Regions from separate parts of the Novosphingobium sp. DS6-6 genome, predicted to be linked through region 2. Evidence: predicted binding sites of a transcription regulator. Region 2 holds the regulator's gene; each other region holds the start of a gene.

Region 1 (10,291 bases), on a different contig from region 2:
AGGTGATGCAGCAGGCCGACGACCGACCGGCCGCCGGTCGGCTTGGGCCGGCATATGTAGTTCGCCGGACAGACGAAGGCCGGTACGGGCGGCGGACCGGCCATGAGCGCTTCCTTGCCCGGGGGCGCCTTGCGTTCGCCACCGCTGAGCAGCGGCACGATCTGGCTGAGCGTGCCGGTCACGGCGATCCACAACAGGAAAATTCCGAAAAACACCGAAATCCAGCGATGCCACTTGCGCATTGGTCGATCCCCTATGGCTGATGCGCCCCATGCCGCCGTCCGTGCAGGCCTCCGGGCCGACATCGACGCCGGCCGGGCGAGGCCGGGCGCCGTTGTGCCGCTGCCCCGCCCCCGGGGGCAAGGCGCGAAATGTCGCCATATGTAACATGATCAGGCAGGTGGTCCGGTCCGGCATGGGGGCTACGCTGGCAAAAGGGCGAAACGAATGGGCCGGGCGGTGCCCATGGCGATGCGGCCACTGGATGTCCACCGAAAGGGTTCGGCGCGACATCCGATGCCCACGGTTACTGGCAGGCCAGGCATTCCTCGTAATCGGTCTGCTTCACGTCCAGTTCGATGCGCCGCGCCTCGGCGGTGTTGTCCGCTTCCACCCCGCCGGCGAAACCGGCTCGCTGGACCGATTTGGAACGCAGGTAATAGAGCGACTTGATACCCTTCTCCCAGGCCTGGAAGTGCAGCATCAGCAGATCCCACTTGTCGACGTCGGCAGGGATGTAGAGGTTCAGTGACTGTGCCTGATCGATATAGGGCGTCCGGTCTGCCGCAAATTCGAGCAGCCAGCGCTGGTCGATTTCGAAGCTGGTCTTGAACACCGCCTTCTCGTCGGCCGACAGGAACTCCAGATGCTGGACGGAACCGCCCCGCTCCAGAATCGAATTCCACACGTTGGTGGAATCCTTGGCTTTCTCGCGCAGCAGTTTTTCCAGATAGGGATTCTTGACCACGAACGAGCCGGATAGTGTCTTGTGCGTATAGATGTTGGCCGGAATCGGTTCGATGCAGGCTGACGTGCCGCCGCAGATGATCGAGATCGATGCCGTGGGGGCAATCGCCATCTTGCACGAAAAACGCTGCATCACGCCCATGTCGGCCGCATCGGGGCAGGGGCCGCGTTCCTGGGCCAGCAGCAGCGAGGCTTCGTCGGCTTTGGCGGCGATGTGGCGGAACATCTTGAGGTTCCACGCCTTGGCCATGGCGGATTCGAACCCGATGCCCTTCTTCTGCAGGAATGAATGGAAGCCCATCACCCCCATGCCGACCGAACGCTCGCGTGCGGCGGAATACTTGGCGCGGGCCATCTCGTCAGGGGCGCGATCGATGAAATCCTGCAGCACGTTGTCGAGGAAGCGCAGCACGTCCTCGACAAAATGCTTGTCGCCCTGCCATTCGTCCCAGGTTTCCAGGTTCAGCGAGGAAAGGCAGCACACTGCCGTGCGATCGTTGCCGAGGTGATCGATGCCCGTCGGCAACGTGATTTCCGAACAGAGGTTCGAGGTGGAAACCTTGAGGCCCAGATCGCGATGATGCCGGGGCATCATGCGGTTCACCGTGTCGGAAAAGACGATATAGGGCTCGCCCGTGGCCAGACGCACTTCCACCAGTTTCTGGAACAGCGAGCGGGCATCGACCTTGCCGCGCACCGAATTGTCCTTGGGGCTCCGCAGGGTGAATTCGGTGCCGTCGCGCACGGCTTCCATGAACGCGTCGGACAACAGTACGCCGTGGTGCAGGTTGAGTGCCTTGCGGTTGAAATCGCCCGACGATTTGCGGATTTCGAGAAATTCCTCGATTTCGGGATGCGAAATATCGAGATAGCAGGCGGCCGAGCCGCGGCGCAGCGAACCCTGGCTGATCGCCAGCGTCAGGCTGTCCATCACGCGCACGAACGGGATGATGCCGCTGGTCTTGCCGTTGAGGCCGACGTTCTCGCCGATTCCCCGCACGTTGCCCCAGTAGGTGCCGATGCCGCCCCCGCGCGAGGCGAGCCACACGTTCTCGTTCCAGGTCTTGACGATGCCCTCGAGGCTGTCTTCCACCGAATTGAGATAGCACGAAATGGGCAGGCCCCGGCCAGTGCCCCCGTTCGACAGCACCGGCGTTGCCGGCATGAACCACAGGTTGGAAATGTAATCGTAAAGCCGCTGGGCGTGATCCTTATCATCGGCATAGGCATCGGCCACGCGCGCAAACAGATCCTGATAGGATTCGCCGGGCAGCAGATAGCGATCGTCGAGCGTTTCCTTGCCGAACGCGGTCAGCTTGGCATCACGGGCCGCATCGGTGACGATGGCAAAGCGGCGCGGGTTGACTGACTTGGAATCGAGCGGGGCCTTGACCGCGGCCGCGCGCGCCGCATCCGCTGCAATCGCCGTGGCAACGGCTGCGAAAGGGGCTCCCGGCGGGGCCGTCACCGGGTCCGCAGCAGCATCCGCATTGTGCTTGTCGTCTGCCTGCATGTCCTGCGTCCTTGCTGCAAGTGTGGCCAGCCCACCTTCCAGTCCCAGTTCGTCCTGCGCCATCAACGCCGTCCCATCGCTCAGTTCCCCGGTCCTGAAATTCACGCTCGTTCCCCAGCTTGCCATCAACGAAACAGAAAGGGAACAAAATCCCGCCCTGTTCGATCATCGTGCCAGTCGCGACACCAAAAACGCCAGCAACGTCAAAGGGTCCGCTCGATATCGAACGGCGCGCGACCCGATATGGGTACCGCTTGACGATAACTAGGTTTGGTTGCCCCCGGTCAACGCGACCACAACCCATAGTGCTTGAACCGCGAGTGGCAGGCAAGTGGGGCATTGCGGTAGGAGGCATGCGATTCGTCGCAAGCACGATTCGCTTCGTCGCTAAAACGCCACGTTGCAGCGCAGCGACGCGCGAGGTTTCCATGGGTTCAAGAGGCAAAGTGCCGCGGCATGGATTTTTTTGCCCTTGCCGGCTTTGCTGTGGACAACGAAATGTCCAGCCACGGTTGGCGCGATATCCCCGGTTGTTCGACACGCCGCGCGGGGGCTGCGCTGCTGGCGCGAAATCAAGGAATTCTGGTCATGGGCTATGTTTTCTCGATGCTGTTGTTGGGCTTGATGGTAGGCATCGCTGCCCGGTTTTTCTATCCCGGGGCCGTGGAAATGGGGCTGATGCGGACGATCCTTCTTGGCATCGGCGGGGCATTGGTGGCAGGCTTCGCGGCGAGCCTGGCCGGCCGTGGCAGTGTGCGCGACGGGTTCGACCGCGCTGGGTGCCTGGCCTCGACCGTGGGCGCGATGCTGCTGATCTTCCTTGGCCGGCATGTCTGGTAAGCCGGTGGCGCCGCTTCGAGCCTAGCCGCTTCGAGCCTAGTCGCTTCAAGCTTAGTCCGGGACCAGGATCGTTTCGCGCGCAGCCGGCTGGGCCTGCGGAAAATCCTGGTTGTAGTGCAGCCCACGGCTCTCGCGGCGCGCCCTGGCGCTCTGCACGATAAGATCCGCCGCTTCGAGCAGATTGCGCAACTCGATCAGATCGGCCGTGACGCGCACGTTGCCGTAATATTCGTGGATTTCGCTTTTGAGCATGGCGATGCGGTGAGCGGCGCGTTCCAGCCGCTTGTTGGTTCGCACGATGCCTACGTAATTCCACATGAACCGGCGCAGTTCGGTCCAGTTCTGCTTGATCACCACGTCCTCGTCGGAATCCGATACGCGGCTTTCGTCCCACACGCGCACGGCGGGCGGCAGGGAAAACGCGTCCCAGCGATCGATAATGTTGCGCGCGGCGGCGTCGCCGAAGACGAAGCATTCGAGCAGGCTGTTCGAAGCCAGGCGATTGGCGCCGTGCAGCCCGCTTTCGGAACATTCGCCCACCGCATAGAGCCCGGCCAGATCGGTGCGCCCGGCCAGATCCACCAGCACGCCGCCACAGGTATAATGCTGCGCCGGCACCACCGGGATCGGCTCGCGCGTCATGTCGATGCCGAGCCCCAGCAGTCGCTCGTAGATGTTGGGAAAGTGGCCGCGGACGAACTCGGGATCCTGATGGCTGATGTCGAGATGGACGTAATCGAGCCCCAGCCGCTTGATCTCGTGGTCGATCGCGCGGGCCACCACATCGCGCGGGGCCAGTTCTTCGCGCGGGTCGAAGCGCGGCATGAAGCGCTTGCCTCCACCAGGAAAACCCGGGGGGATTTTCAGATGGCCGCCTTCGCCGCGCACCGCCTCGGTGATCAGGAAGTTCTTGACCTCGAGATTGTAAAGGCACGTGGGGTGGAATTGCATGAATTCCATGTTGGAAATGCGGCAGCCCGCGCGCCAGGCCATGGCGATGCCGTCGCCAGTGGCGCCGCGCGGAGCGGTGCTGAACAGATAGGTGCGCCCGGCACCGCCGGTGGCCAGGATCGTGGCCCGCGCCGTCAGGCACTCCACCTTGCCGGTCGCGGCATTGAGCGCATAGACGCCCCATACCCGCCGATCGCCTTTGGGGTGGGAACGATGGCGGTCGGTAACCAGGTCGATCGCCACCATATCGGGCTTCAAAGTGATGTTGGGATGCGCCATCGCGGCACGGATCAGCGCATTTTGCACGGCAGCGCCCGTGGCATCGTCCACATGCACGATGCGCCGATGCGAATGGCCGCCTTCGCGCGTCAGATGCAGGCTGCCGGCGTCTTCGTTGAACGGCACCCCGATCTGGGCCAGCCGGGCGATCGCCTCGGGCGCATGCTCGACGACATGTTCCACCGTTTCCCGGCGATTGAGGCCGCACCCCGCGATCATCGTATCGCGCACGTGATCTTCGAACGTGTCGCCTTCGTCGAGCACGGCGGCAATGCCCCCCTGCGCCCAGGCCGTGGATCCACCGTCGAGGCGGCCTTTGGCCAGGACCAGCACCCGGCAGCGCTCGGCCAGAACCAGCGCCGCCGTAAGGCCTGCGGCACCCGAGCCGACGATAACCACATCCTGCCCGCTCATGGCCGGGTCCTGCGAAAAAGAGGCGGAATCTTCACGCGGGTCTCTTTGCCCGGGCGGCTGCCGTTTGAAAAGCCATTTGGCAATCGGCCGGCTTGGGCAAGGGGGCGTTCCGCCCACAGAGGCATAACTTAAGTTATATGACGATAGCTGATTCCTCTTCAGATTTGATCTACAGATTGTTAAATTGATCTGTCTCGTACGCGAACGAGGGAGTCGGGGGATGAAATGATGTTCGGTCGTTTTCTGTGCCTGTTCAACCGCCATCGCCCCCAGCGTGACAAAGTCACTTGGGACGGCCTTAACTACCATGCCGAATGCATCCATTGCGGCCGGCCGGTCTACCGCCTCCATGGCGGCGGATGGCGTCTGCGCCGTATCGCGGTTGCAGCTGAAAAAAGCAGCTAAAACAGAAAATTAATTTGAACTGACGGGATCGGATGGAAACACGGACGGGCGCGGTCGCAAAAGACCGCGCCCTTTTCCTTTCGGAATGTTGCCGTCCAGGACCCAGCGCTGTTTCAGGCCGAGGCTGTCAGGCTCACGAACACGTCTTCGAGATCGGCTTCGCGGGTCGATACATCGAGAATGTCGACACCCAGGGTTTGGATCAGGCTTAACACTTCGCCCGCATTGCTGCGATCCTTGTCATAGGTGATCTCGACCTGTCTTTCGTTAAGGATGGACCGGACGAAGGCAGGGTGCTGCGGCGCCTGTTCCAGCGGCCGGTCGAGCGTCAGCACCACGACCTTTTCGCGCGCCATGCCCACCAGTTCGCGCGTCGGCTTGTTGGCGATCAGCCGCCCATGGTTGATGATGGCGATGCGGTCGCACAGTTGTTCCGCCTCTTCGAGGTAATGGGTGGTGAGCACCACGGTAACGCCGCCGGCGTTGAGTTCGCTCACCAGTTCCCACAGCTGGCGCCGCAATTCCACGTCCACCCCGGCAGTCGGCTCGTCCAGCACCAGCACGGGCGGCGTGTGGACCATGGCTTTGGCGATCAGCAGACGGCGTTTCATGCCGCCTGAAAGCGAACGGGAATAGGCCTTGGCCTTGTCGGCCAGATGAACCGCGCGCAGCAGTTCCATCGAGCGGCGCAGATGCCTGGGCACGCCATAAAGCCCGGCCTGAATATCGAGGACCTCGATCGGGGTGAAAAACGGATCGAACACGATTTCCTGCGGTACGATGCCGATCGCGGCCTTGGCATTGCGCCGATCGGCATCGATGTCGTGCCCCCAGATTTCCACCGTGCCCGAGGTTTTCAGCACCAGGCCAGCCAGGGTATTGATCAGCGTGGATTTGCCCGCGCCATTGGGGCCGAGCAGGCCGAAGATTTCCCCGCGCGGCACATCGAAGCTGACCCCTTCGAGCGCAAGCTTGGCCGGCGCCTTGCCGGCAGCGGCATAACGCTTGACCAGATCGCGGATGCGAATGGCGGGGGGAGCGGCGGTTTCGCGCAAGGCGGCAGGCGTATTCATGGCCCGCTTCCTGCCCCCAGTTGCGGGCCAGGTAAAGGCTTCAATCGGCAAAACGGCAATTGTGCGGTGCGGTCGCATTTGCTAGGCGGCGGGCATGATCCAGCCACCCGAAACGATCTTCACCGATGCCACCCGCGTGAGCTGCGACGGGTCGACCGGCATTCGCACTACCGGCGCTTTCAAGCCTTCGGCGCTCGGCCATCCACGCGTGTGGATGGAAATCGACGAACGGGGCTATGCCGAGTGCGGCTATTGCGACAAGCGCTTCGTGCTCAAGGGTGGCCCGGCCGATATCTCGGCCGGCACTGGCGAGAACCAGGCCGCCTGAAGAATAGGGCTGCCCGAAGAACCAGGCCGCCTGACAGTCCGGTTTCCGCATTGGCTGGCGCGCGGGCCGGTGGGTGCCTATATCGGTGCGATGACGCCTTCCACCGACACCCGCTCGCTGCTTTATCGCCCCGGCCTGCTGACGCCCGATGACGCGCAACGCCTCGTTCGCACGGCTCTCGGGGCTTGCGACGATGGCGAGCTTTTCCTGCAATTCGTGGCGAGCGAGAGTTTCGGCTTCGATGACGGCCGCCTCAAGACTGCCGACTATTCGCGTGACGCCGGTTTTGGCCTGCGCGGCGTTTCGGGCGAAATGACCGGGTTTGCCCATGCTAACGAGATTTCCGCCGCCGCCATTGCCCGCGCGGGAGAAACGCTCAAGTTGCTCGATCCGGCCAAGAGCCGTGCCGCGCCACCTCCACGGCGCAACAACCGTCATCTTTATACCGATGCCTCGCCGCTCGATGGCGTGCCGTTCGAGGCCAAGGTGCGCCTTCTGGAACAGATCGATTCTGCCGCGCGCGCCCGCGATCCGCGGGTGGTGCAGGTATCCGCCTCGCTTGTCGCGTCGTGGTCGATCGTTGAAGTGGTACGGGCCGACGGTTTTGTCGCGCATGACGTGCGCCCGCTCGTGCGGCTCAACGTGGCAGTGGTGGTCGAGGAGAACGGACGGCGCGAAACCGGCTCGTTCGGCATCGGGGGGCGGCGGCTTTACGATGATCTGTTCCGGCCTGAAACCTGGAACCGAGGCATCGACCAGGCGCTGCACCAGGCGCTGACCAATCTTGCGGCGGTGGCCGCTCCGGCAGGCGAGATGACCGTGCTGGTCGGCCCCGGCTGGCCTGGCGTCCTGCTGCACGAGGCAGTGGGCCACGGGCTGGAAGGTGATTTCAACCGCAAGGGCACCAGCGCCTTTTCCGGCCGCATCGGCCAGCGCGTGGCGGCGCCGGGCGTAACCGTGGTGGACGACGGCACCCTGCTGGATACAGGGGGACAGGGGCGGCGCGGTTCCCTTTCCATCGACGACGAAGGCACGCCAACTCAGGAAAACGTGCTGATCGAGGACGGCATTCTGAAAGGTTATATCCATGACCGGCTCAATGCCCGGCTGATGGGCGTTGCCCCCACCGGCAACGGCCGCCGCGAAAGCTATGCCCACGCGCCTCTGCCGCGGATGACCAATACTTTCATGCGTGGCGGCAACGACGATCCGGCCGAGCTGTTGTCGCGGATCAAGGACGGCATCTTCGCCAAATCGTTTGGCGGCGGGCAGGTCGACATTACCAGCGGCAAGTTCGTGTTCACCTGCACCGAAGCCTATCGCGTCAAGGATGGCAAGCTGGGCGATCCGGTCAAGGGCGCCACTCTGATCGGCGACGGCCCCACGGTGCTGACCCGCGTGACCTGCATTGGCAACGATTTCGCGCTGGACGAAGGCATCGGCGTGTGCGGCAAAGCCGGGCAGAGCGTGCCGGCGGGGGTAGGGCAACCCAGCGTGCTGGTCGATGGATTGACGGTCGGGGGAACGGCCTGACGCCACCTTTCAGGCGCAGTTCAGACCGAAGGCCGTATCGCTGCGTGCGGTCGACGTCGCATACAGGAGACGTCGTATCCAGGAAAAGAGGCAAATCATGATGAAGCAGGCTGAAGTGCTGGCTGTTTCGCTCGCCCTTGGCGGCATGATGCTGGCTGGAACCATGGCCCAGGCCAAATCGAAGCCGACCCCGCAGGAACAACTGGACAAGCGCCTTGACGGTCGCGTGCCGGGCAAGCCGGTGAACTGCATCAGCCTGCCCAGGGTTTCCAGCTCGCAAGTCTATGACAAGACCGCGATCGTTTATGATGCCGGCAACACGCTATACGTGCAGAAGCCGCGCACCGGGGCGGAATGGCTGCGCAGCGACGATGTGCTGGTGACCCGACTGCCCAATGCGCAGCTTTGCGCGATCGATACGGTGCAACTGCACGACAGGGTCAGCGGGTTCTGGCGCGGCTTCGTCGGCCTCGATCAGTTCGTGCCGTATACCCGGCCGAACAAGGCAGCTCAGGCCGGCTGAACGGCAGCACAGTGGGCACGCCACGCGTCTGGGCGCAGGATCTTTTGCATCTCTGGTTCCACCGGCTTTCGCCGAAGGCACGCTTTGCCGTCGATCCCGCGCTCGATGCCTTGCTGGCAGCGCGTTACGGGCGCTGGCTGGCGGCGCTGGCGGCCCGGCCCGTGAGCAGCCTGGCCAGAGACCGTGACACGCTGCGAGCCGCCGTCCTGCTGTTCGACCAGGTACCACGCAACATGTTCCGGGGCACGGCGCGGGCTTTTGCCCATGATGTCCGTGCAGTTGCCCTGGCGCGGCTTGCGCTGCGGCGCGGCTGGGACCGGGGGCTCGATACCCAAGCGCGCCAATTCCTTCTGCTGCCGCTGATGCACAGCGAACACCGTGCCGATCAGCGTGAGAGCCTGCGGCGCTTTACCGCGCTTGGCAGCAGCGAGGTTCGCCGTTTCGCCGTGGCCCATGCGCGCATGGTCATGCGATTCGGGCGCTTTCCCCATCGCAATGCGGTGCTGGGCCGGGTCAGTACCGCGGCCGAACGGCGCGCCCTGGCCGCCGGCAACCGGTGGTAGAAATTTCCGCCCGCCGACCCTATTGACCCGGCATGACCATCCTGCGCCTTGCCCGTCCCGAAGACGCAGTGCCGCTCGCCGCCCTGGCCCATCGCGCCCTTTCCGCCAAGTTCGCGCATCTCTACGCGCCCGAGGACTTTGCCGCGTTCCTGGCCGAGGCGCATAGCGACGCGGTCACCGCGCGCCAGATCGTCGATCCGGGCATGCGCGTGGCGGTGATCGAAGAAGACGGGCGCCTGATTGCGTTCTGCAAACTGGTGCTCGACAGCACGCTGCCCCGCCAGTTCAGCAATCCGCAGCGGCCGATCGAGCTGAAACAGCTCTATACCGATCCCGACCGCATCGGCGGGGGCCTGGGCCGCCGGTTGATGGATTGGGCACTCGCGGTCGCCCGCGATCGTGGTGCAGACGAGATGCAACTGACCGTCTATAGCGACAACCCCGGGGCACAGCGCTTCTACCATCGTTTCGGCTTTGAAAAGATCGCCGATATCGAATTCTGGGTGGGCAATCACTGCGATCCCGAATTTCTTTTTGCCTGCAAACTCTGACGGTCTTTCGTGCCGGGTGGCGCTATGCCTGTGCAGCAGGTATAAGCCGTTGCCATGAGCGAAATCCGTCCATGGCGCACGATCGTGCGCCGCAAGAGCCGCCAGATCATGGTGGGCAGCGTACCTGTCGGGGGCGATGCCCCGATCACGGTCCAGACCATGACCAACACGCCCACATCCGACGCGGTGGCGACGATCGACCAGATCCGCCGCTGCGAGGACGCCGGGGCGGATCTTATCCGTGTGTCCTGCCCCGATGTGGAAAGCACGGCCGCTTTCGGCAAGATCGCCAAGGCGGCGCGCATTCCCGTCATCGCGGACATCCATTTTCACTACAAGCGCGCGCTTGAAG
Region 2 (10,291 bases):
GCCTGGCGGACGAAGCGTTCGGACCGTTCCGCACCGCGCAGCACGCCCACCAGGCCCCAGGTGCGATGATCGTGGATCGGCGTGCCCTGGCCCGGCGCCCACACGAACGAGACGACGCTGAAGCGTTCGCGGCTGTCGCAATGAAGCAGATATTGCTGATAGCGATCGGGATGGGGTACGGCAAAGGCGGGCGGCAGCCAGTCATCCTGGGCAACCAGACGGGACAGCAGCTTGGCCCCTGTCTGCAAGATCTCGGTTTCATCGCGCGTGGCGTTGAGCAGTTCGGCAAGGCTGGTCACGAAACCGCGCAACCGGGCGATCCCGGCGCGTGGCACTGCCGGGCTCGCCGGCTGCGGCAGGGCAATGGGGGCAATGGCCTGCGTCGCCACGGGCCTCAGGCTCCGGTCGCGGTCTGTGGAAAGGGAATGACGTGATCGGCCAGCGGCTGTGTTCCACCCAGGATGCCGAGCAGCTTGGCCTTGAGCGAATGCGTCAGTTCACCGCGCGCGCCGCGGGCAATGCCGATGCGTTCCTGCGCCGCGATGCGGCCGCCATCGAGCACGAGAATGCGATCGGCCAGCGCCACGGCCTCGTCCACATCATGCGTGACCATCAGCACCGCGCAGCCATGCGCGCGCCATAACGCCAGCACCAGTTCGTGCATGCGCAGGCGGGTCAGCGCGTCGAGCGCGGCGAAAGGCTCGTCGAGCAGCAGCAGTTCCGGTTCGCGCACCAGCGCGCGCGCCAGGGCAACGCGTTGCGCTTCGCCGCCCGACAGCGTCAGCGGCCAGGCATCCAAGCGATGGCCAAGGCCCACTTCCTTGAGCGCGTGCTGCGCGCGGGCGCGAATATCCGCGCCTTTCAGGCCCAGCGCGACATTGCGCCAGACCTTTTTCCACGGCAGCAGGCGCGCATCCTGAAAGACCACCGCGCGCGCCGCGGGAACCGACACGTCCTGCCCCTCGGCGCCGTCGAGCCCGGCCAGCGTGCGCAGCAGCGTGGTCTTGCCCGAGCCCGAGCGGCCGAGCAGCGCGACGAACTCGCCGGGCTGGATCGTCAGTTCCAGCCCTTCGATCACGGTCACGTCGCCGAACCGGCGGGTGAAGTTCGACAGGCGGACGATGGGCCGGGCCGCGGGTGCGGGAACTGCATCTTGGGCAAGGAACCGGAGGCGGGCGTCCATGGGTCTTACTCCTTGAAGCGACAGGGGGAAGGCGGGCCGGTCAGGCTTTGACCAGGGAGGGGCGCCAGACGAGCGCGCGGCGCTCGATCGTGCGGACCAGCGCATCGGCACCCAGACCCAGCACGGCGTAGACCATCAGGCACACCACGATGATGTCGGTGCGCAGGAAATCGCGGGCATTGTTGATGAGATAGCCAAGCCCGGCCGAGGCGTTTATCTGTTCGGCCACTACCAGAACGAGGATGGCTAGAGACAGCGAATAGCGCAGGCCGACCAGCAATGCAGGCAGGGCGCCGGGCAGGATGACATGCCAGATCAGTTCAGCCTGGCCGAGGCCGAAGCTGCGCGCCCCTTCCAGCAGGCGCACATCGACCCCGCGAATGCCGCTGTAGAGGTTGAGATAGACCGGGAACATCGATGCAAAGGCGATCAGGGCAACCTTGGGAGTTTCGCCGATGCCGAACCAGACGATGAACAACGGCGTGAGCGCCAGCGTGGGGATCGTGCGCTTGATCTGCATGATGGGATCGACCATCGCCTCGCCCTGGCGTGAAAGTCCGGCCAGCAAGGCCAGAACCACGCCCACGGATACGCCGATCGCCAGGCCGAACCCCACCCGCCAGAACGAAACCAGAAGGTTCTGCGGCAATTCGCCGGAAACGAGCATGGTCCACAAAGTGGCGATCACGGCCGATGGCGCGGCCAGCGTGCGTTCGGGGATGATTCCGGAACGCGATGCAAGCTCCCACGCGCCCAGCAGGCCGAGCGGGGACGACCAGCGCGAGCGGCCGAGCCGCCCGATCAGGGCAGGCGGTGCAATGCGGACGGAAACGCGGTTGGGCATGGTGGCAGACCTGAATGGCGGAATCTTGCTGACAGCAGAACCTGCATTGTCTATTCAATCAATTGAGTTTTGATCCCCATTCATTTGCAGCGCTCATAGATGGCGGCCAAGCGAAGCATTTCGGCGGGGAACCGCGCCGACAAACACTTCCTTTAGCATTTTAAATGTCTACTATTTTGATAGATAAAATAGGTGGCTGTAGCTGTGAGGAATTGCCTGCCCTTTCCAACTTGCCCGCCCCTTCCAACTTGTCCGATGGTGCCTCATGCCGGTCAACCTGCCCACCAACCTGCTGCGCAGCTTCGTTGCCATCGTCGATACCGGTTCGATGCTCAACGCCTCGGAAAAGGTGTTCGTCACCCAGTCGGCACTCAGCCTGCAGATCAAGCGCCTGGAAGAACTGCTGCAGCAGGCGCTGTTCCACCGTGATGGCCGGCGTCTTACTTTGACTCCGGCGGGCGAACTCATGCTCGATTACGCGCGCAAGGTATTGACGTTGCATGACGAAGCCGTCGCGGCGGTGAGCGCTGGCCAATACAACGGCCCGGCGCGGATCGGGATGGTGCAGGATTTCGCCGAGCTGCTGCTTTCGGGCCTGCTGGCGCAGTTTGCCGAACTGCATCCCGAGGCGCAGATCTATTCGCGCATCGCGGGTACGGCCGAACTGCTCGGCCAGCTCGAGCGGCGCCAGCTTGACATCGTGCTGGGTTATGGTCTGCCCAGCGACGAAAACGCCGTGGCCACGGCCGACATGGCCTGGTTCGGCGAGGCGGGCCTTGCCGGGCGCGAAGTTATTCCGCTGGCCGTGCTCGAGCAGCCCTGCCGCTTCCGCGAGGCGGCGATCCGCGCGCTGGAGGATATCGGCCGCACTTATCGCATCACCGTGGAAACGCCCAACCTGACGACCCTGCGCGCGGCAGTGCAGGCCGGGCTGGGGCTGACCGTGCGCACGCCGCTGTTTTTGCCCGATGCCCTGCTCGACAGTGGCCCGCTGCCCGCGCTCCCGCGTGTCTCGTGCATTCTCCAGACCGCCGGCGCGCTCGATGCTGCCACGGCGCGGCTCGCCGAACTGGCGCGGCAAACCGTGGCCACGCTGTAGTATTGCAAAGTCTCATGCATGGCGGCGCTGATCTCGATGGTCGGCACAAAGCGGCAGGTCTAGCGGTCGAAGCGGAACCTCAGCACAGGAATGCGATCATGACCCAGCCCGCTAGCCTTGCCCAACGCTTTGCCGATCTTGCCGCCGAGCGCGCGCGGACCTGGGCGCCCGAGCAGCTGGCCCGCAATGCCGAACAGCGGCGCCTGCTGGTGGAACGGCATGATCCGTCTCGCCACCCGGCGCCCGGCACGCGGCTGGCGCCATTCCGCCTGGTGGACGCGCAAGGGGAGACGCAGGACAGCGACGCCCTCCTTGCGGATGGCCCCGCCGTGCTGATCTTCTTCCGCTTTGGCGGCTGCCCGGCCTGCAACATCGCGTTGCCCTATTATGACGAGGCCTTGCGGCCCAGGCTCGACGCGGCGGGTATTCGCCTTCTGGCCGTCAGCCCGCAGATCCCGGTCGATACGGGGCCGAAAGAGCGCCATGGCCTGCGTTTCCCCACGTTTGCCGATCCCGGTTATGCCCTGGCGCGGCAGCTCGGTATCACGTTCTTTCCCGATGACCAGCCGGCGGTGGCCCCGGGCGCGCCGTGGATCGGGGCGACGCTGGGCACGCATAGTTATGAGATGACTCAGCCGGCCGTGGCGATCGTGGCGCCCGATCGCACTTTGCGCTTCCTTGCGGTAAGCCCCGACTGGCTCGACCGGCCAGAGGCCGAGACCATCCTGGCGCAGCTACCCGAGACACGGATAGACGTGGCCGCGACCGCAGGCTGAACGGCGCGGCGCGGGGTGGCGAGCGTTCCGGACGGCCCGCTGCCCATCGCGGCGGCCGGAAGGCCAGCCCGTGGGAAAGCCTGCCGGTGCCCGTGAGAAGGCCTGTCAGTGATAACGGCGCAGAAGGCCTGCCAGCTTGCCTTGCACTTCCACTTCGTTGGGCGCGTAGAATTGCGGATCATGGGCCGCATTGGCCGGATCGAGGCGGATCATGCCCTTCTCGCGGTGGAGATACTTGAGCGTCGCTTCCTCGCCGCGCACCAGCGCAACGACGATCTCGCCATCGCGCGCGGTACTGGTGCGCCGCACGAGAGCATAATCGCCATCGAGAATGCCGGCCTCGATCATGGAATCGCCTGAAACTTCGAGCGCATAGTGCTCGCCGGAACCGAGCAGCGCCGCCGGCACGGGCAGGACGCCCGACCCTTCCAGCGCTTCGATCGGGGCGCCAGCGGCAATGCGGCCGTGCAGCGGAATCTCGATCACGTCGTTCGCCGCGGCGGGGATCGGGTGACCGGTGTTGGCCGGGGCAAGCGCCGGGCGTGGCATGGTGGCGCGCGGGGCGGCCTTGGTGGCCAGGCTTTCAGGCTCGCGGATCACTTCCAGCGCCCGCGCGCGGTTTGGCAGGCGGCGGATAAAGCCCCGTTCCTCAAGCGCGGAGATCAGGCGGTGGACGCCGGACTTGGACTTGAGATCGAGCGCTTCCTTCATCTCCTCGAACGAGGGGGAAATGCCGGACTCATCAAGCCGCGTCTGGATGAATGAGAGCAGTTCGTGCTGCTTGCGCGTAAGCATCCGCAAGTCTCCTCTAGCGAACGAATGCGGAACGAATAAGCAACCAAACCGAACCCGTCAAGCAAATCCGCCAAAATCGAGCAGATAGACCGGAACGGGCGTTCCCTGCGGTTGCGGGGCCACGCCGGCTTCGCGCTTGACCAGGCAGTTGGCGCGGGCGATAGGGCTGATGGCACCGGAATCCTGCAGCGGATCGAGCGTCACCGTCACGCCGTCCCATCGCGCGCGCAGGAATTCGGTGCGGCCGCCGCCGGCGGGCATGGGCCGGGCAAGCGGGGCGTCAAACGGCATGGCGAGTGGCTGGGCCGCGCCCAGCGCCGCCCGCAGCAGTGGCAGCATGAACAGATGCGCGGTAACGAATGCCGAGGCGGGGTTGCCTGGCAGCCCGAGAATGATCTGCGGCACTCCCGTCATCCCGGCCGGGCGATGGCCCACCAGCAACGGTTTGCCGGGCTTGATCGCCACGCGCCAGAAATCGATCTGCGCCCCCGCGGCTTCGAGCGCAGGGCGGACGAGATCGTGATCGCCCACCGAAGCACCGCCACTGGTCACCACCACATCGGCATCGCGTACGGCGTCGAGCACAGCGGCGAGCCGGGCAAGGTCATCGGGCACAGGGCCGATCCGCTGCACGTCGACCGGCAAGGCGGCCGCCATGGCCGCCAGCATCGGGCCGTTGCTGGCCGGGATCTGGTGCGGCAGCGGGGCGTGCCCCGGCGCGGCCAGTTCGTCGCCGCTGTCGATGATCGCCAGGCGCAGGCGGCGGTGCACCGCCACGTGGCCATGCCCGGCGGCCAGGGCCAGTGCGATCTGCGCCGGTCCCAGCCGCGTGCCGGTGGCGAGCAGCAGGTCATGCGCGGCAAAATCCATGCCCGCGGGGCGAATATGCCGCGACGGCGGATCGGGCGGCACCCCCTGCAGTGTGAGCAGATCACCGTTGCGCGCCGTGTCTTCCTGCAGAAGCACGCAATCGGCGCCGGCGGGCATGGCCGCCCCGGTGCTGATCCGCACCGCTTCGCCCGGGTTCACCACCCCGGCAAAGGGATGGCCGGCCGCGCTTTCTCCCGTAACGGACCAGGGGCCGGGCAGATCGGCGGCACGCAGGGCATAGCCATCCATCGCCGAAAGCGCGGTTGCCGGCTGGGTGCGTGCCGCCACCAGCGGCGCGGCAAGGTAATGACCCAGCGTCTCTGCCGTGGCGCGATGTTCGATCGCCAGATGCGGCGCCAGGGCGATCAGCCGCGCCTGGGCCTGTTCGAGCGGCAGCGGCGCCGGGCGCGAACCGTCATGCGCGCCGTTCATGGCGCAGACCAATCGCCCGACTTGCCGCCCCGCTTGGCCACCAGGCGCACGGCCTCGATCACCATGCCCTTGTCCACCGCCTTGGCCATGTCATAGATTGTCAACAACGCCACGCAAGCGGCTGTCATCGCTTCCATCTCGACGCCGGTCCGGGCGGTGAGAGAGGCGGTGGCGGTGCATTCGACGCCCTCGTCCACGAATGCGAATTCCACCGCCACGGCATCGAGCGCGAGGGGGTGGCACAGGGGGATCAACTCGCCCGTCTTCTTCGCGGCCATGATCCCGGCAATGCGGGCGGTGGCCAGCACGTCACCCTTGGGCACGGTGCCGTCGCGGATCGCCGCCAGCGCCGTGGCCGACATGCGGATCAGGCCCTGCGCTACGGCCACGCGATGGGTGGGCTGCTTGGCGCCGATATCGACCATGCGGGCGTGGCCCCGGGCATCGAGATGGGTAAGCTGCGTCATGCCACGGTCATGCCACGCGGGCGGCCAGGCGCAAGCCCTCTTCACCGATAAGCGGTTGGGGCGGGGCCAGGCCATCACGCGGATGATCGAGCGCGATGCCGGCCAGGTTCTGCGCGCGGCCGACATGGCGCAGGCGAACACGGGAAAATGGAACGATGCCGTTCCAATAGGCGGCAAGGCAATCGGCAGCGGCGGGGTGAGGGGCCGTGCAACCCCTGATCTGGTCGATCACGAAAGCCGAATCCCCGCAGAATACCACGTCCGTTTCCTTCAGCGCACGGGCCAGATCGACCGCAGCAAGCAGGGCCAGCCATTCGGCACGGTCGCTGTTGCCTTCTCCGCAATCGGCCGTGAACCAGGTGCGCCCGCGCGTGACGACAGCGGTTTTCATGCGGCCCGGATTGGGGCGGCAACCGCCGTCGAACCACAGTTTGCGTGCCACGCCTCGTCAGCCCTGCAGCAGGGCCCTGGTCGCGGCGGCAAGGTCGTCCTGGCGCATCAGGCTTTCCCCCACCAGGAACGTACGCGCACCGCAGCCGGCCAGGCGCAGAAGATCGGCATGCGCATCGATGCCGCTTTCGGCCACCAGCAAAGTGCCTTCCGGCGCAAGCGGCGCCAGGCGTTCGGTCGTGGCGATATCGGTGACGAAGCGTTTGAGATCGCGGTTGTTCACACCGATGAGGCGCGAGCGGAGACGCGCGGCGCGTTCCATCTCGGCCTCGTCGTGCACTTCGATCAGCACGTCCATGCCGGCCTCGCGCGCGGCGGCCTCGATCTCGGCCATCTGGGCATCGCCCAGCGCGGCGACGATGATGAGGATGGCATCGGCGCCGATCGCGCGCGCTTCGGCCACCTGCCAGGGATCGACCATGAAGTCCTTGCGCAGTACCGGCAGAGTGCAGGCAGCGCGTGCGGCGACGAGAAAATCCTCGTGCCCCAGGAAATAGGGGCCGTCGGTCAGCACCGAAAGGCACGTGGCGCCGCCCGCCTCATAGGCACGGGCATGGTCGGCCGGCCGGAAATCGGCGCGGATCAGGCCCTTGGAGGGGCTGGCTTTCTTGATTTCGGCAATCAGGGCAAAGCCATTGACGGCCTGGGCGCGCAGCGCCGCTTCGAAACCGCGTGGCGCGCTTTGTGCGCCGGCGCGCGCGGCAAGGTCTGCCAGTGAAGCATGCGCCTTGCGCTGCGCCACTTCACCGCGCTTGGTCGCGCATATCTCGGCAAGCTTGTCAGTCATGAAATGCGGATGCCCTATTTCAACGCATCGATCCAGCAGCGCAGCAAGGCAAGGGCCAAACCCTTGTCGAGCGCTTCGGCGGCTTCCTCCACCCCGTCGTGCCAATTCGCCGCTTCACCCGCCACGATCAGCGCCGCGGCGGCGTTGAACAGCACGGCATCGCGATAAGGCCCCGGTGCGCCTTGCAGCAGGGCCATCAGCGCGGCGGCATTGTAAGCTGCGTCTCCGCCCCGAATGGCCTCGATCGGCGCGGTGGCAAGGCCGGCATCGGCCGGCGCCACCCGGCGCAGCCGAATGCTCTGCCCCTCCACGTCGGCGAGATCGCTGCCGCCGGCAAGGCTCAACTCGTCCAGCCCCTCGTCACCGGCGACGACGAACGCGCGGTCCGTGCCCAGCCGGGCAAGAGCATCGGCATAGATCGGCACATAGGCACGCTGCGCGATGCCGACGAGCTGGCGCGTCACGCCAGCCGGGTTGGCCAGCGGCCCCACGAGATTGAAAATCGTGCGGCGGCCGATGGCGCGGCGGACCGGCATGATCCGGCCCATGGCGGGATGGTGCCGCCCGGCGAAGAGAAAGCAGATGCCAAGATCGCCCAGCGTTGCCTCGGCGGTTTCGACCGCGCGATCGAGATCGAGCCCCAGCGCTTCGAGCGTATCGGCAGCCCCGGCCCGGGAACTGGCGGCACGGTTGCCGTGCTTGGCCACCGGCACGCCGCAGGCGGCCACCACCAGGCTGACCGCGGTGGATACGTTGAGCGTGTGGTGCCCGTCGCCGCCCGTGCCGCAGACGTCGATGGCGTTTTCAGGCGCGGCGACACGGATCATGCGCGCGCGCATCGCCTGCGCGACCCCGGCAATCTCGCCGGCGCTTTCGCCGCGATCGGCCAGAGCGACGAGAAACGCGGCGATGGCCGCGTCGTCCACCGTGCCGTCGAGAATGGCGGCGAAGGCGGCTTGGGCTTCATCCTGGGTCAGCGGAGTTTCGCCAACCGGGGGCAGCAGGCTCATGCCGGCATCCGCGCGTCGATCCCGCACAGGGCCAGGAAATTGGCAATCAGGGCGTGGCCATGCTGCGTGGCGATGCTTTCGGGATGGAACTGCACGCCGTGGATCGGCAGGCTGGCATGGCGGAAGCCCATCGTGTGGCCATCGTCGGACCGGGCGTTGACGATCAGGCATTCGGGCACGTCTTCGACCACCAGCGAGTGATAGCGCGTGGCGGTAAAGGGCGAGGGCAGGCCGGCGAACACCCCGCTGCCGTCATGCGCGACAGGTGAAGTCTTGCCGTGCATCAGCCCGCCCCGCACCACTTTGCCGCCGAAGTGCTGCCCGATCGACTGGTGCCCCAGGCATACCCCCAGCAACGGCAGCCCGGCCTGCGCCGCGGCAGCGACCAGATCGAGGCTGACGCCGGCCTCGTTGGGCGTGCAGGGGCCGGGCGAGAGCAGGAAGCCGCTGGCGCCCGAGGCCAGTGCCTGCGCGGCGGTGATGGCATCGTTGCGGACGACACGGACCTGCGCGCCCAGTTCCATCACATAGTGGACGAGATTCCAGGTGAAGCTGTCGTAATTGTCGATGACGAGAATCATGGGGCGTTTCCTATTGCCCGAACGCCGGCTCTGCCGCGACGCGGATCGCTTCGCGCGCGGCGGCGAACAGGGCGCCGGACTTGTGCTCGCATTCGCGCTGTTCGGCGGCCGGATCGCTGTCGGCCACGATGCCCGCCCCGGCCTGGACATGCATGACGCCGTCCTTGAGCACGGCGGTGCGCAGCACGATGCAGCTGTCGACGGAACCGTCGGGCGCGAAATAGCCGACCCCGCCGGCATAGGCGCCGCGCGTTTCCGGCTCGAGTTCGGCGATGATCTCGCACGCGCGGACCTTGGGCGCGCCGCTGACGGTGCCGGCCGGAAAGCCGGCCAGCAGCGCATCGACCGAATCCGCACGCGCCGTGTCGAGCCGGCCCACCACGTTGGAAACGATGTGCATCACGTGGCTGTAGCGCTCGACCGTGTAGCTTTCGGTGACTTTCACCGTTCCCGCGGCAGCCACGCGGCCCACGTCGTTGCGCCCCAGGTCCAGCAGCATGAGATGCTCGGCCCGCTCCTTGGGATCGGCCAGCAGGCTTTCCTCGTTGGCCTGGTCTTCCTGCGCGGTTGCGCCGCGCGGGCGCGTGCCGGCAATGGGCCGGATGGTCACTTCCCCATCGCGGATGCGCACCAGGATTTCCGGGCTCGATCCGATCAGCGCGAAACCGGGCAGATCGAGAAAATAGAGGAACGGCGACGGGTTGATGCGGCGCAACGCGCGGTAGAGGGCCATGGGCGGCAAAGGGAAAGGGGCCGTGAAACGCTGCGCCAGCACCACCTGGAAGATATCGCCGGCGGCAATGTAATCGCGCGCGCGGGCGACCATCTGGCCATAGCGTTCGCCCGTCATCCGCGGCTGGCGGTGCAGATCGAGCGGGCCGGGCAGGCGCGGATCGGCCGGCAGCGGGCCGTGCAGGCGGGCCAGCGCCGCATCGATGCGATCGGCCGCCCGCATGACCAGGGTATTGGGCGTGCCCGCTTCGGGCCAGACTGGCGC
Region 3 (10,291 bases), on a different contig from region 2:
CACGCAGGGCGCGCCCACAGCCGGTGACGTGGCCGTACGCCTGCTCGCCGCCCCGGAGGAGCCTGTCTCGTTCAGCCTGGCCGGCGTGCGCGGGCTGGGCGAAGGCGTAGTGCTGCTGAGCCTCAAGGACTCGACCGAGGAAGCGCGGCTCAAGCGCGAGATCGCCCAGGCCACCAAGATGCAGGCGGTGGGCCAGCTGGCCGGTGGCGTCGCCCACGATTTCAACAACGTGCTCACCGCAATCATCGGCTATTGCGATCTGATCCTGATGCGCCACACGCCCGGCGACAGCGATTACGACGATATTCAGCAGATCAAGGCCAATTCCAACCGTGCCGCCTCGCTCACCCGGCAGTTGCTGGCCTTCTCGCGGCAACAGACGCTGCGCCCGGAAGTGCTGCAATTGCCCGATGTGGTGGCCGAGGTATCGACGCTGCTCAAGCGCCTGCTGGGCGAGAAAATCCAGCTCGACGTGACGCACGATCGCGATCTCGGGCTGGTGCGGGCCGATCCGGTGCAGCTCGAGCAGGTCCTGCTCAACCTTGCCGTCAACGCGCGCGATGCGATGACTGCCAACGGCACCGACGCCAAGGCCGGCGGCACCCTGCGCATCGCCACCCGCCGTGTCACTGCTGGCGACGTGCGGGCGATGAAAAGCGAAATCCTGCCCATCGGCGACTATACGGCGCTGGTGGTGGAAGATACCGGCCATGGCATCAAGCCCTCGCAGATCGGCAAGATCTTCGAACCGTTCTTCACCACCAAGGACAAGGGCAAGGGCACCGGGCTTGGCCTTTCCACCGTCTACGGGATCGTCAAGCAATCGGGCGGGTTCATCTTTGCCGAAAGCGAGGTGGGCAAGGGCACGCGCTTCACCATCTATCTGCCGGTCCACGTGCCCGGCCCGGCCGATATGGTCGAGGTGTCCAGGCCCAAGGGCGAAGCGCGCCGCACGCAATGGACCGGCGGCGGGCGCGTGCTGCTGGTGGAGGACGAGGATACGGTCCGCGCGGTGGCGGAACGCGCGCTGGTGCGCCAGGGCTATGAGGTCACGACCGCCGCCGATGGGGAAGACGGCCTCGATGCGCTGGCCCGCATCCTGGCCGCCGGCAACGACATCGATCTCGTGGTGTCCGATGTGGTCATGCCGTCGATGGACGGGCCGGCCATGGCGCGCGAGATCCGCCGGGTAAAGCCCGAGTTGCCGGTTCTGTTCATGTCGGGCTATGCCGAGGAGCAGCTGCGCCGCGAGATCGATATTCCCAACATGCACTTTCTCGCCAAGCCCTTTTCCGTGGCGCAGATCGTGGCGGCGGTGGAACAGGTGCTGCGCGGCGCATAGGTGCTGCAACGAGTCGGCATTAGCGCCAGGATGGCAGCATTTCCGGCCGTCGGGAAAAGCACGCCGGTTCGGCATCGGCGCCTTTACGAACCGTTGCAAAACCCCGTAAAATCAATGACCGATGCGCGTTCCTGCAAACAAGCGAGGAATTTTTCGTTCCCCTCTTGTTCTTATGGAACGAAATGAGTACATTGCTTGTGTGTTGACGGTTCGTGTCAGCCATCTCTAGGCAAGGGGAAGCAGCCATGGCGGCGCAGCTCAAGCTCATTCAGGAAGGCAAAGAGAAAGACATGGATCGTCAGAAGGCGCTCGACGCCGCACTGGCCCAGATCGACCGCGCGTTCGGCAAGGGGTCGGTGATGAAGCTGGGCTCGAAAGAGACAATGCAGGTGGAAGCCGTCTCCACCGGCTCGCTCGGGCTGGACATCGCGCTGGGCATCGGTGGTCTGCCGCGTGGCCGCATCATCGAAATCTATGGTCCCGAAAGTTCAGGGAAAACCACGCTGGCGCTGCATGCCATCGCCGAAGCTCAGAAGGGTGGCGGCACGGCGGCGTTCGTCGATGCCGAACATGCGCTCGATCCGGTCTATGCCAAGAAACTGGGCGTCAATATCGACGAACTGATCGTTTCGCAGCCCGACACCGGCGAGCAGGCGCTTGAAATCGTCGATACCCTGGTGCGATCCAACGCCATCGACGTGTTGGTGGTGGACTCGGTCGCCGCGCTGGTGCCGCGGGCCGAAATCGAGGGCGAGATGGGCGACAGCCACGTCGGCCTTCAGGCACGCCTGATGAGCCAGGCGCTGCGCAAGCTGACCGGCTCGATCAGCCGTTCGCGCTGCATGGTGATTTTCATCAACCAGGTGCGCATGAAGATCGGCGTGATGTACGGCAATCCCGAAACCACCACCGGGGGCAACGCGCTCAAGTTCTATGCCTCGGTCCGGCTCGATATCCGTCGCACCGGCCAGATCAAGGAACGCGACGAGATCACCGGCAACACCACCCGGGTCAAAGTCGTCAAGAACAAGGTCGCCCCACCGTTCAAGCAGGTGGAATTCGACATCATGTATGGCGAAGGCATTTCCAAGATCGGGGAAATTCTCGATCTGGGAGTCAAGGCCGGCCTGGTGGAGAAGTCGGGCGCGTGGTTCAGCTATGACTCGGTGCGCATCGGCCAGGGCCGCGAGAATGCCAAGAACTTCCTGCGCGAGAACGCCGAAATGCGCGATCGCCTGGAAGCGGCGATCCGCGGCCGGACCGAGCAGGTGGCCGAAGGCCTCATGGCCGGGCCTGATGCCGATGACGATATGTGATCGCGATTGACGGGACGTGATTGACAGGGTGCGGTCGCGGTCGCGGTCGGGTGCCGCGCCGCGCCCGTGCCGCTTTCTATTCCGGCGCTCTGTTCCTGGTGAAAGGCGCGCCACGCGTCCCTGTCGCCAAGCTGGCCGCGATGGCCTATGCCGGCGCCATGACCCAAGCGATGGACTGGCAGGGCGGCGTCGGCCGTGCCTGGGCAGAAGAATGGCAGCGTACCGATCGCGCCTTTGCCCGGCTGACTCCGGCGCTGCTGGCCGCCATTGCCCCGATGCCCGGCGAGCGCCTGCTTGATATCGGCTGCGGGGCGGGAGAGCTTGCTTTGGCCCTGGCCGCCGCCAGGCCTGCCAGCACGGTATGCGGGATTGATCTTTCGGCCGATCTGATCGCCGCCGCGCGGCAGCGTGGCGCAGGCTGCGTCAATGCGCGGTTTGCCATTGCCGACGCCAGCCAGTGGCGTGATGCCGATTTCGCGCCCGATCTGCTGGTATCGCGCCACGGGGTGATGTTCTTTGCCGATCCGCCAGCGGCCTTTGCGCATCTGGCCCGCGTGGCGGCACCGGGCGCACGCCTGGTCTTTTCCTGCTTTCGCCCGCCGACCGAAAATGCCTGGGCCAGCGCCATGGCCGCGCTGGTGCCGCCGCCCGCGAGGCCGGCCGATCCCCATGCCCCCGGCCCGTTCGCCTTTGCCGATCCCGATCATGTGCGCACGATGCTCGCCGGGTGGACCGACCTGGTCTTCACGCCCCATGATTTCCCCTATATCGCCGGCGAAGGGCCGGACGCGCAGGCGCAGGCTTTCGCGCTTTTTCGCCGCATCGGCCCGGCCGCGTCCGCCCTGCGCCAGGCGGCCGACGACAGGCGCGCCGGCATCGAGGAAGACCTGGTGCAGATCATCGCCGCGCATCATCGCAACGGCGTGGTGGCGTTCGCGGCCGCCGCCTGGATCGTCACCGCCACGAAAGCGTGAACCGGCGGCGCCCGGCGATGAATCCGGCTTGTTCCGGGCGGCCGGCTCGCCTAATCGGCGGGGCATGACTTCGACGAACGAAATCCGCCGGTCCTTTCTGGAATACTTCGGTTCCCAAGGCCACGACGTGGTGCCCTCCGCACCCCTCGTGCCTTACAACGATCCGACGTTGATGTTCACCAACGCGGGCATGGTCCCGTTCAAGAACGTGTTCACCGGGCTTGAAACCCGCAGCGTCCCACGCGCCACGTCGTCGCAGAAATGCGTCCGCGCCGGGGGCAAGCACAACGATCTGGACAATGTCGGCTATACCGCGCGGCATCACACCTTCTTCGAAATGCTGGGCAATTTCTCGTTCGGCGACTATTTCAAGGAACAGGCGATCACGCATGCCTGGACACTGCTGACCAGGGTCTGGGGCCTGCCGGCCGACAAGCTGCTGATCACCGTCTATCATACCGACGACGAGGCAGCCACGCTGTGGCGCAAGATCGCCGGCCTGCCGGACGAGAAGATCATCCGCATCGCCACCAAGGACAACTTCTGGGCGATGGGCGACGATGGTCCGTGCGGCCCCTGTTCCGAGATTTTCTATGACCACGGCCCCGATATTCCCGGTGGCCCGCCAGGCAGCCCGGACGAGGACGGCGACCGTTTCATCGAGATCTGGAACCTCGTGTTCATGCAGTTCGAGCAGGCGGCCGGCCAGATCGTCGGCAACCTGCCCAAACCGTCGATCGACACCGGCATGGGCCTGGAACGCATCGCCGCCGTGCTGCAGGGCGAACACGATAACTATGACACCGATACCTTCCGCGCGCTGATCGCCGCTTCGGAAAGCCTGACCGGGGTCAAGGCCGCGGGCGAACATACGGCCAGCCATCGGGTGATCGCCGATCACCTGCGTTCGTCGAGCTTCCTTCTGGCCGATGGCGTGTTGCCGTCGAACGAAGGGCGCGGTTACGTGCTGCGCCGGATCATGCGCCGCGCCATGCGCCATGCGCATCTGCTGGGCGCCAGGGACCCGCTGATGCACCGCCTGGTGGGGGCGCTGGTCACCGAGATGGGCCAGGCCTATCCCGAGCTGGGCCGCGCGCAACCCTTGATCGAGGAAGTGCTTAAGCGCGAGGAAACACGTTTCCGCCAGACGCTGTCGAACGGCCTGCGTCTGCTCGACGAGGCATCGGCCGGCCTTGGCGAGGGCGACAAGCTGCCGGGCGAGACCGCGTTCCGTCTCTATGACACATATGGCTTTCCCTATGACCTGACCGAAGACGCCTTGCGCGCGCGCGGCGTTGCGGTGGACCGCGATGGCTTCGACGCGGCCATGGCCCAGCAGAAAGCCGCCGCCCGCGCTGCCTGGAAAGGCTCGGGCGATGCCGCCTCGAGCGAGGTGTGGTTCGACATTGCCGAGCGCGAAGGCGCCACCGAATTCACCGGCTATACCGCCACCAGCGGCGAAGGCGTGGTCGTCGCCCTGGTCAAGGACGGTGCCGAAGTGCGCGAGGCCGGCGCGGGCGATGCCGTGACGGTGCTCACCAACCAGACGCCGTTCTATGGCGAAAGCGGCGGCCAGACGGGCGATGCCGGCACGATCGGCGGTGCCGAGGGCCTCAGGATCACTGTCACCGATACGGCCAAGCCGCTGGGCCGGCTGCACGCGCACCAGGCCGTGGTCGAAGCCGGGACGATCCGCGTGGGCGACGCGGTGCATCTGGTGGTCGACGTCGAGCGCCGCGATGCCACGCGCGCCAACCATTCGGCAACGCACCTTCTCCACCAGGCGCTGCGCAACCGCCTGGGCGCCCATGTCACGCAGAAGGGCTCGCTTGTCGCGCCCGACCGCCTGCGCTTCGACTTTTCGCACCCCACGGCGCTGAGCGCGGACGACATCGCCGCGATCGAGGCGGAAGTGAATGCCGAAATCCGCGCCAACGAGCCGGTCACCACTCGCCTCATGAGCCCCGACGACGCCATCGCCGCGGGCGCCATGGCGCTGTTCGGCGAAAAGTACGGCGAGGAAGTGCGCGTGCTGTCGATGGGTCGGGCCACCGACAAAGTCTATTCGGTGGAGCTTTGCGGCGGCACTCACGTCCGCGCCCTGGGCGATATCGGCCTGTTCCGCATCGTGAGCGAAAGCGCGGTATCCTCGGGCGTGCGGCGGATCGAGGCGTTGACCGGCGAAGGCGCGCGGCAATGGCTGATCGGGCGCGAGGATGCCCTGAAGCACACGGCCGGCCTGCTGCGCACCACGCCGGATGACGTCGAGGCCCGCGTGGCCGCGCTGATCGAGGAGCGGCGCAAGCTGGAGCGCGAACTCGCCGAGGCCCGCAAGGCGCTGGCGCTGGGCGGGGGCAATGTCCGTTCCGATGCGGCCGACGAAGAAGTGGCCGGGATCACTTTTTCCGGACAGGTGCTCGAAGGGCTCGATCCCAAGGACTTGCGTGGGCTGCTCGACCAGGCGAAGCAACGCCTGGGCTCCGGCGTGGCGGTGATCGTTGCGGTCAACGAGGGCCGCGCTTCCATCGCGGCGGCGGTAACGCCCGATCTTGCCGGCAAAGTCAGTGCCGTGGACCTGGTGCGGGCCGGCGTGGAAGCGCTGGGCGGCAAGGGCGGCGGCGGCCGCCCCGACATGGCCCAGGGCGGCGGCCCCGACGGCAGCAACGCGGCCGCGGCGCTTGCGGCGGCAAAGGCCGTGCTGGCGGGCTGAGCAGCGACCGGCACGTGAACACCGCCGGGATGAACTCGCTTTACCGTTCGCGCAGCCGGCTTGCCTTCAGGCGCGGGGGCACGGCAAGATCGCCGTCGGCCATGATCTGCATGCGAAACTGATCGCGCTTTTCGTGGATCGAGGCGATGACCGGGCCCATCGGCACGCCCAGGTCCACCAGCACCGCCTCGGACAGCTGCAGCGAGCTTTCCAGCGTTTCGGGCACCGCGTGGCTTGCCCCGGCGCGATAGAGCTGGGCGGCATGATCGGGATCGCGGGCGCGGACGATGATCGGCACGTCGGGCGCCAGCGCGCGCAGCCGGCGCACGATGCGCAGCGCCAGCACCGGCTCGTCCATAGTCACGATGACGGCGCTCGCGTCAGCCAGATTGAGCCGGTCGATCACCGCCGCACTGCCGATATTGCCGAACAGCACGGGCAGGCCCGCGGCGCGCGCGGCGCGTACCACCCCCGGCTCCGCATCCAGCGCCAGGTAGGGGCGGCCGTGTTCGGCCAGCATTTCGCCGATCAGGCGGCCCACCCGGCCGAAACCGAGGATGACCGTGCGGCGGCCCGTCGGCTCTTCCACGGCAAAAGCGTTCTCCTCGCCGCCCTGCCGCCGCACGCGGCCCGCGCTCATCTGCCCCAGACTGGCCAGCAGCGGCGTGATCGTCAGGCCGATCGCGGTCACGATCTGCCAGAATTGCGCGGTCGCCGGCTGGATAAGCTGCGCCTGCGCGGCCGTACCCAGCACAATCAGCGTGGTTTCCGAAGGGCTCGACATGAGGATGCCGGTTTCCAGCGCCGTGGCGCGTTCCTTGCCCCAGAACAGCAGCAGCAGGCCGGTGACCATCGCTTTGGCTGTCACCACGCCCAGCACGCCCAGCGCCAGGGCGGCAAAATCGCTCGCCAGCACGCGCAGATCGATGCTCATCCCCACGGTGATCAGGAATACGCCCAGCGCCAGGCCTTTGAACGGCTTGGTGATCGCTTCCACTTCGGTATGGTATTCGGTTTCCGCGATCAGCAGGCCTGCCAGAAGCGCGCCCATGATGGGCGAAAGGCCGACCGCGCCCGTGGCCAGCGCCGCGACGATCACCACCAGCAGGCTGGCCGCGAGAAACAGTTCCGGGCTCTTGGTCTTGGCCGCCTGGGCGAACAGCGGCGGCAGGCCGAACCGGCCCAGAACCAGCAGAGCCACGATCACCACCGCGCCTTTGCCCAGCGTTTCGACCACACCGGGCGCGTCGGCGACGGCTGCCGGACCCATGGCTCCCAGCAGAAAGATGATGGGCACCAGCGCGATATCTTCGAACAGCAGCATCGACAGGGCCGCGCGCCCCACCGGCCCCTGCGTTCCGGAAATGGGCAGCACCAGCGCCGTGGACGAAAGCGCCAGAGCGAGGCCCAGCCCCAGCGCGCCGGTAACCGGTTGGCCCAGCATCATCAGGCCCAGCGCGATCAGCAGGGCCGAACCGGCCAGTTCCATTGCCCCCAAGCCGAATACCAGCCGCCGCATCGCCCACAGGCGGTTGAACGACAGTTTCAGGCCGATCTCGAACAGCAGCAGGATGATGCCGAATTCGGCGAAGGGCTCTATCGCATGGGGGTTGGATATCGTGACGTAATGCAGCCAGGGCACGTCCCGCGCCAGCGAGCCCAGGCCATAGGGTCCGACCAGCAGGCCCACCACGATGAAGCCGATGATCGGGGTAATGCGGAACCGGGCGAAGGCGGGAATGACGATGCCCGCCGCGCCCAGGATCACCAGGGCGTCGGACAGGGCGGAAGTCGGAACGAGTTGGCCAGCCATGCGCGGCAGGCTAGGCGGCGTGGACGAATTCCGCAACGCCACGGCTGGAAGCAGAAACCGCCAGTTCAAGGAGGTAAGGCCAGCGCAATATCGGGAATATTGCGCGCCGAGCCGACGCCGAAATGGCGGTTTCTGGTCCAGCCCCGCAGGGATTGCCCTGCAAGAGGCCCTGGCTGCGTCGCTTGGCCTTGCAAGAGGCTCACTCTTGCTTCGTCCTCGCGCCTCGCCAGGGCCTCTTACAGGGCAACCGTGGCGTTGCGGAATTTGTCCACGCCGCCTTAGGGAATGGTGTCGCGCTTGGCCCCCCGTACGTCGCCCCGGGGCGTGGCCAGGGCAGAGCCGTCGTCAGACGGCCGGCGCGGCCATGTCTGTCGCGTCAAACCGGCGGGCGGCGAGATCTTCGGGCGCAATCCAGAACTGCAGCACGTGGTCGCCCAGGTGATGGCCCAGGGCCTCGTCCGCCGAAAGTTCGAGCAGCAGCAACTGGCGCTGCGCGCGGGGTGACTGGTCGGCTTCGGTTTCCGACGGCGCGGCCAGGAGGCGGTCGGGCACGCGGGCGTGAACGCGGGCCGCGGTACGCACGGCCAGCGCATGGCGATAGGCAAGGCGCGCCACCAGGTCGCTGGGAAACGTCGCAATGCTGGCGGGCAGGGCGTGAAGCGTGGTTTCCACCGCGGCGACGCAGCCGCCGGGCGCAACCAGCCGGGCGAGCGGCGCATAGCCTGAAAACCATTGCCAGAAAGCATGGCGCACTGCGTCAGTCACGTCGGCAAAGGCAGGCTTGGTACGGGCGAGGGCATGCCATTCGCCGCACTCGCTTTCGATCCGGGACAGCAGCGCGCGCCGGGCGTCGTCGTCGCGTTCGGGCCAGAGCAGGCGGGCGGCCGCCGGTGTGGTGCGCCCCGCCTCGCGCAGCAGCATGGCGGCCAGCGTCTGGATCGCCAGCCAATCGTGGGGAAAGCCTGGCCATGGCCGCGCCATCATCCCGGTGTCGTCCGCGTTGAAATCGTTGGGAGAAAGCGCATAGACCGCCAGCGGCGAGCCCTGCGCGGCGAGCAGGGCATCGGCGGCAGGCCCTTCCGGCCAGGTGCTGCCCGTGGCCTCCAGCGCGGGCGAGGCGGCCGGCAGTTCGATCAGCGTCGGCACGAAGGGCCAGCGCGGCAACACTTGCGGGGCATCGACGGGATCGATCGCCCAGGGCCATGCGACCGTGGCCAGATCGGCATGGGCGGGGGGAAGATCGCCTGGCGGATCGGCGTCGCCCCACGGGGCTTCCTCGATCGCGTCGAGCCAGAGCACCCGCCCGTCGGGCACCGGGCCTCGCCCGGGCGTGGCCGAAAGATCGGCAAAGAACAGCAGCGCGCCGCTTTCGGGCAGAAGGCCCAGCCCGGCGCGCGCGGGCACGGCGGCGCAATCCACCTGCAACAGGAAATGCAGCGGCAGGCCGGTCTGTGCCGATCGCGGCCAATCGAACGGCCCGGGCGTCGACGGGACGCCGCCGTAGAAGCTGCGGGTGCCTTCGACCGGCGGCGGGAAAATCTGTCGGAATACAACCGCCTGGCGCAAGGCCCGCGCGATGACCGACGGCGTCGCCGGCACAGAAGCCAGGCCAGCAGCGGCGTCAGAGGCGATGGCAGCTTGTGGCGCGGTCTGTAGCGCGGTCCGTGCCGCCTCGGCTTCCTGTGCGGCGGTGACGAAGGCGGGCAGGCTGGGCTCTTGATCGTCTTCCGCGGCAAGCCGGCTTTCCGGGCGGGCGCTGCCGGGGCCGAAGTTGCGGCGGCGCGTCTGCCCGCTCGGCACTGGCGCCTCGGCCGTTTCGGCGGCGGTATCGCCCGTCGCCCGGCGTTGGCGCATGATCAGCAGCACCAGAAGGGTGCCGAGTGCTGCCACCACGGCAAGCCCGATTATCGCCGGCACTACCAAGCCTTGCATGCCACCCCCTAAGCCCCGGCCCCTAGCTCCGGTGCTGCCCCGTGCAACCCCGTCGGTTTCTGCTTGCCGGTTCGCATGCCAAAAGAAAAGGCCCCGGCAAGCGCCGGAGCCTTTCTTTTTCATGCAAAATGGCGCGGGTTCAGGCCCAGGCGGCCATTTCCTTTTCCAGGTTTTCGACAATCGCTTCGAAAAACTTTTCGGTGG

Evidence for each region. Region 2 encodes LexA, which represses DNA repair genes until DNA is damaged. Its sites were predicted from a motif close to GTTCCNCNCTTGTTCT; they were not measured.
Region 1: a site for LexA is predicted at 2,610-2,625, ahead of AC3EDY_RS09045 (ribonucleoside-diphosphate reductase subunit alpha). Genes of this name have one in related genera too.
Region 3: a site for LexA is predicted at 1,498-1,513, ahead of recA (recombinase RecA). Genes of this name have one in related genera too.

The regions. Positions count from the first base shown of each region.
Region 1 covers NZ_JBYNTS010000006.1:43,597-53,887, reverse strand. Annotated here, with positions in the region: gene AC3EDY_RS09050 (PepSY domain-containing protein) at 1-242, opposite strand, end outside; gene AC3EDY_RS09045 (ribonucleoside-diphosphate reductase subunit alpha) at 527-2,542, opposite strand; gene AC3EDY_RS09040 (GlsB/YeaQ/YmgE family stress response membrane protein) at 2,936-3,319, shown strand; gene nadB (L-aspartate oxidase) at 3,371-4,963, opposite strand; gene AC3EDY_RS09030 (ABC transporter ATP-binding protein) at 5,482-6,441, opposite strand; gene AC3EDY_RS09025 (zinc-finger domain-containing protein) at 6,536-6,769, shown strand; gene tldD (metalloprotease TldD) at 6,860-8,302, shown strand; gene AC3EDY_RS09015 (hypothetical protein) at 8,400-8,825, shown strand; gene AC3EDY_RS09010 (DUF924 family protein) at 8,837-9,388, shown strand; gene AC3EDY_RS09005 (GNAT family N-acetyltransferase) at 9,421-9,939, shown strand; gene ispG (flavodoxin-dependent (E)-4-hydroxy-3-methylbut-2-enyl-diphosphate synthase) at 9,994-10,291, shown strand, end outside.
Region 2 covers NZ_JBYNTS010000011.1:43,056-53,346, forward strand. Annotated here, with positions in the region: gene AC3EDY_RS13065 (cysteine dioxygenase family protein) at 1-335, opposite strand, end outside; gene AC3EDY_RS13070 (ABC transporter ATP-binding protein) at 395-1,183, opposite strand; gene AC3EDY_RS13075 (ABC transporter permease) at 1,224-2,027, opposite strand; gene AC3EDY_RS13080 (LysR substrate-binding domain-containing protein) at 2,293-3,126, shown strand; gene AC3EDY_RS13085 (peroxiredoxin-like family protein) at 3,225-3,902, shown strand; gene lexA (transcriptional repressor LexA) at 4,008-4,697, opposite strand; gene AC3EDY_RS13095 (molybdopterin molybdotransferase MoeA) at 4,755-5,999, opposite strand; gene moaC (cyclic pyranopterin monophosphate synthase MoaC) at 5,996-6,466, opposite strand; gene AC3EDY_RS13105 (reverse transcriptase-like protein) at 6,474-6,908, opposite strand; gene trpC (indole-3-glycerol phosphate synthase TrpC) at 6,915-7,703, opposite strand; gene trpD (anthranilate phosphoribosyltransferase) at 7,718-8,713, opposite strand; gene AC3EDY_RS13120 (anthranilate synthase component II) at 8,710-9,294, opposite strand; gene trpE (anthranilate synthase component I) at 9,305-10,291, opposite strand, start outside.
Region 3 covers NZ_JBYNTS010000012.1:25,289-35,579, forward strand. Annotated here, with positions in the region: gene AC3EDY_RS13525 (hybrid sensor histidine kinase/response regulator) at 1-1,342, shown strand, start outside; gene recA (recombinase RecA) at 1,588-2,658, shown strand; gene AC3EDY_RS13535 (class I SAM-dependent methyltransferase) at 2,709-3,632, shown strand; gene alaS (alanine--tRNA ligase) at 3,697-6,342, shown strand; gene AC3EDY_RS13545 (cation:proton antiporter domain-containing protein) at 6,383-8,155, opposite strand; gene AC3EDY_RS13550 (DUF1963 domain-containing protein) at 8,501-10,072, opposite strand; gene AC3EDY_RS13555 (NADP-dependent isocitrate dehydrogenase) at 10,227-10,291, opposite strand, start outside.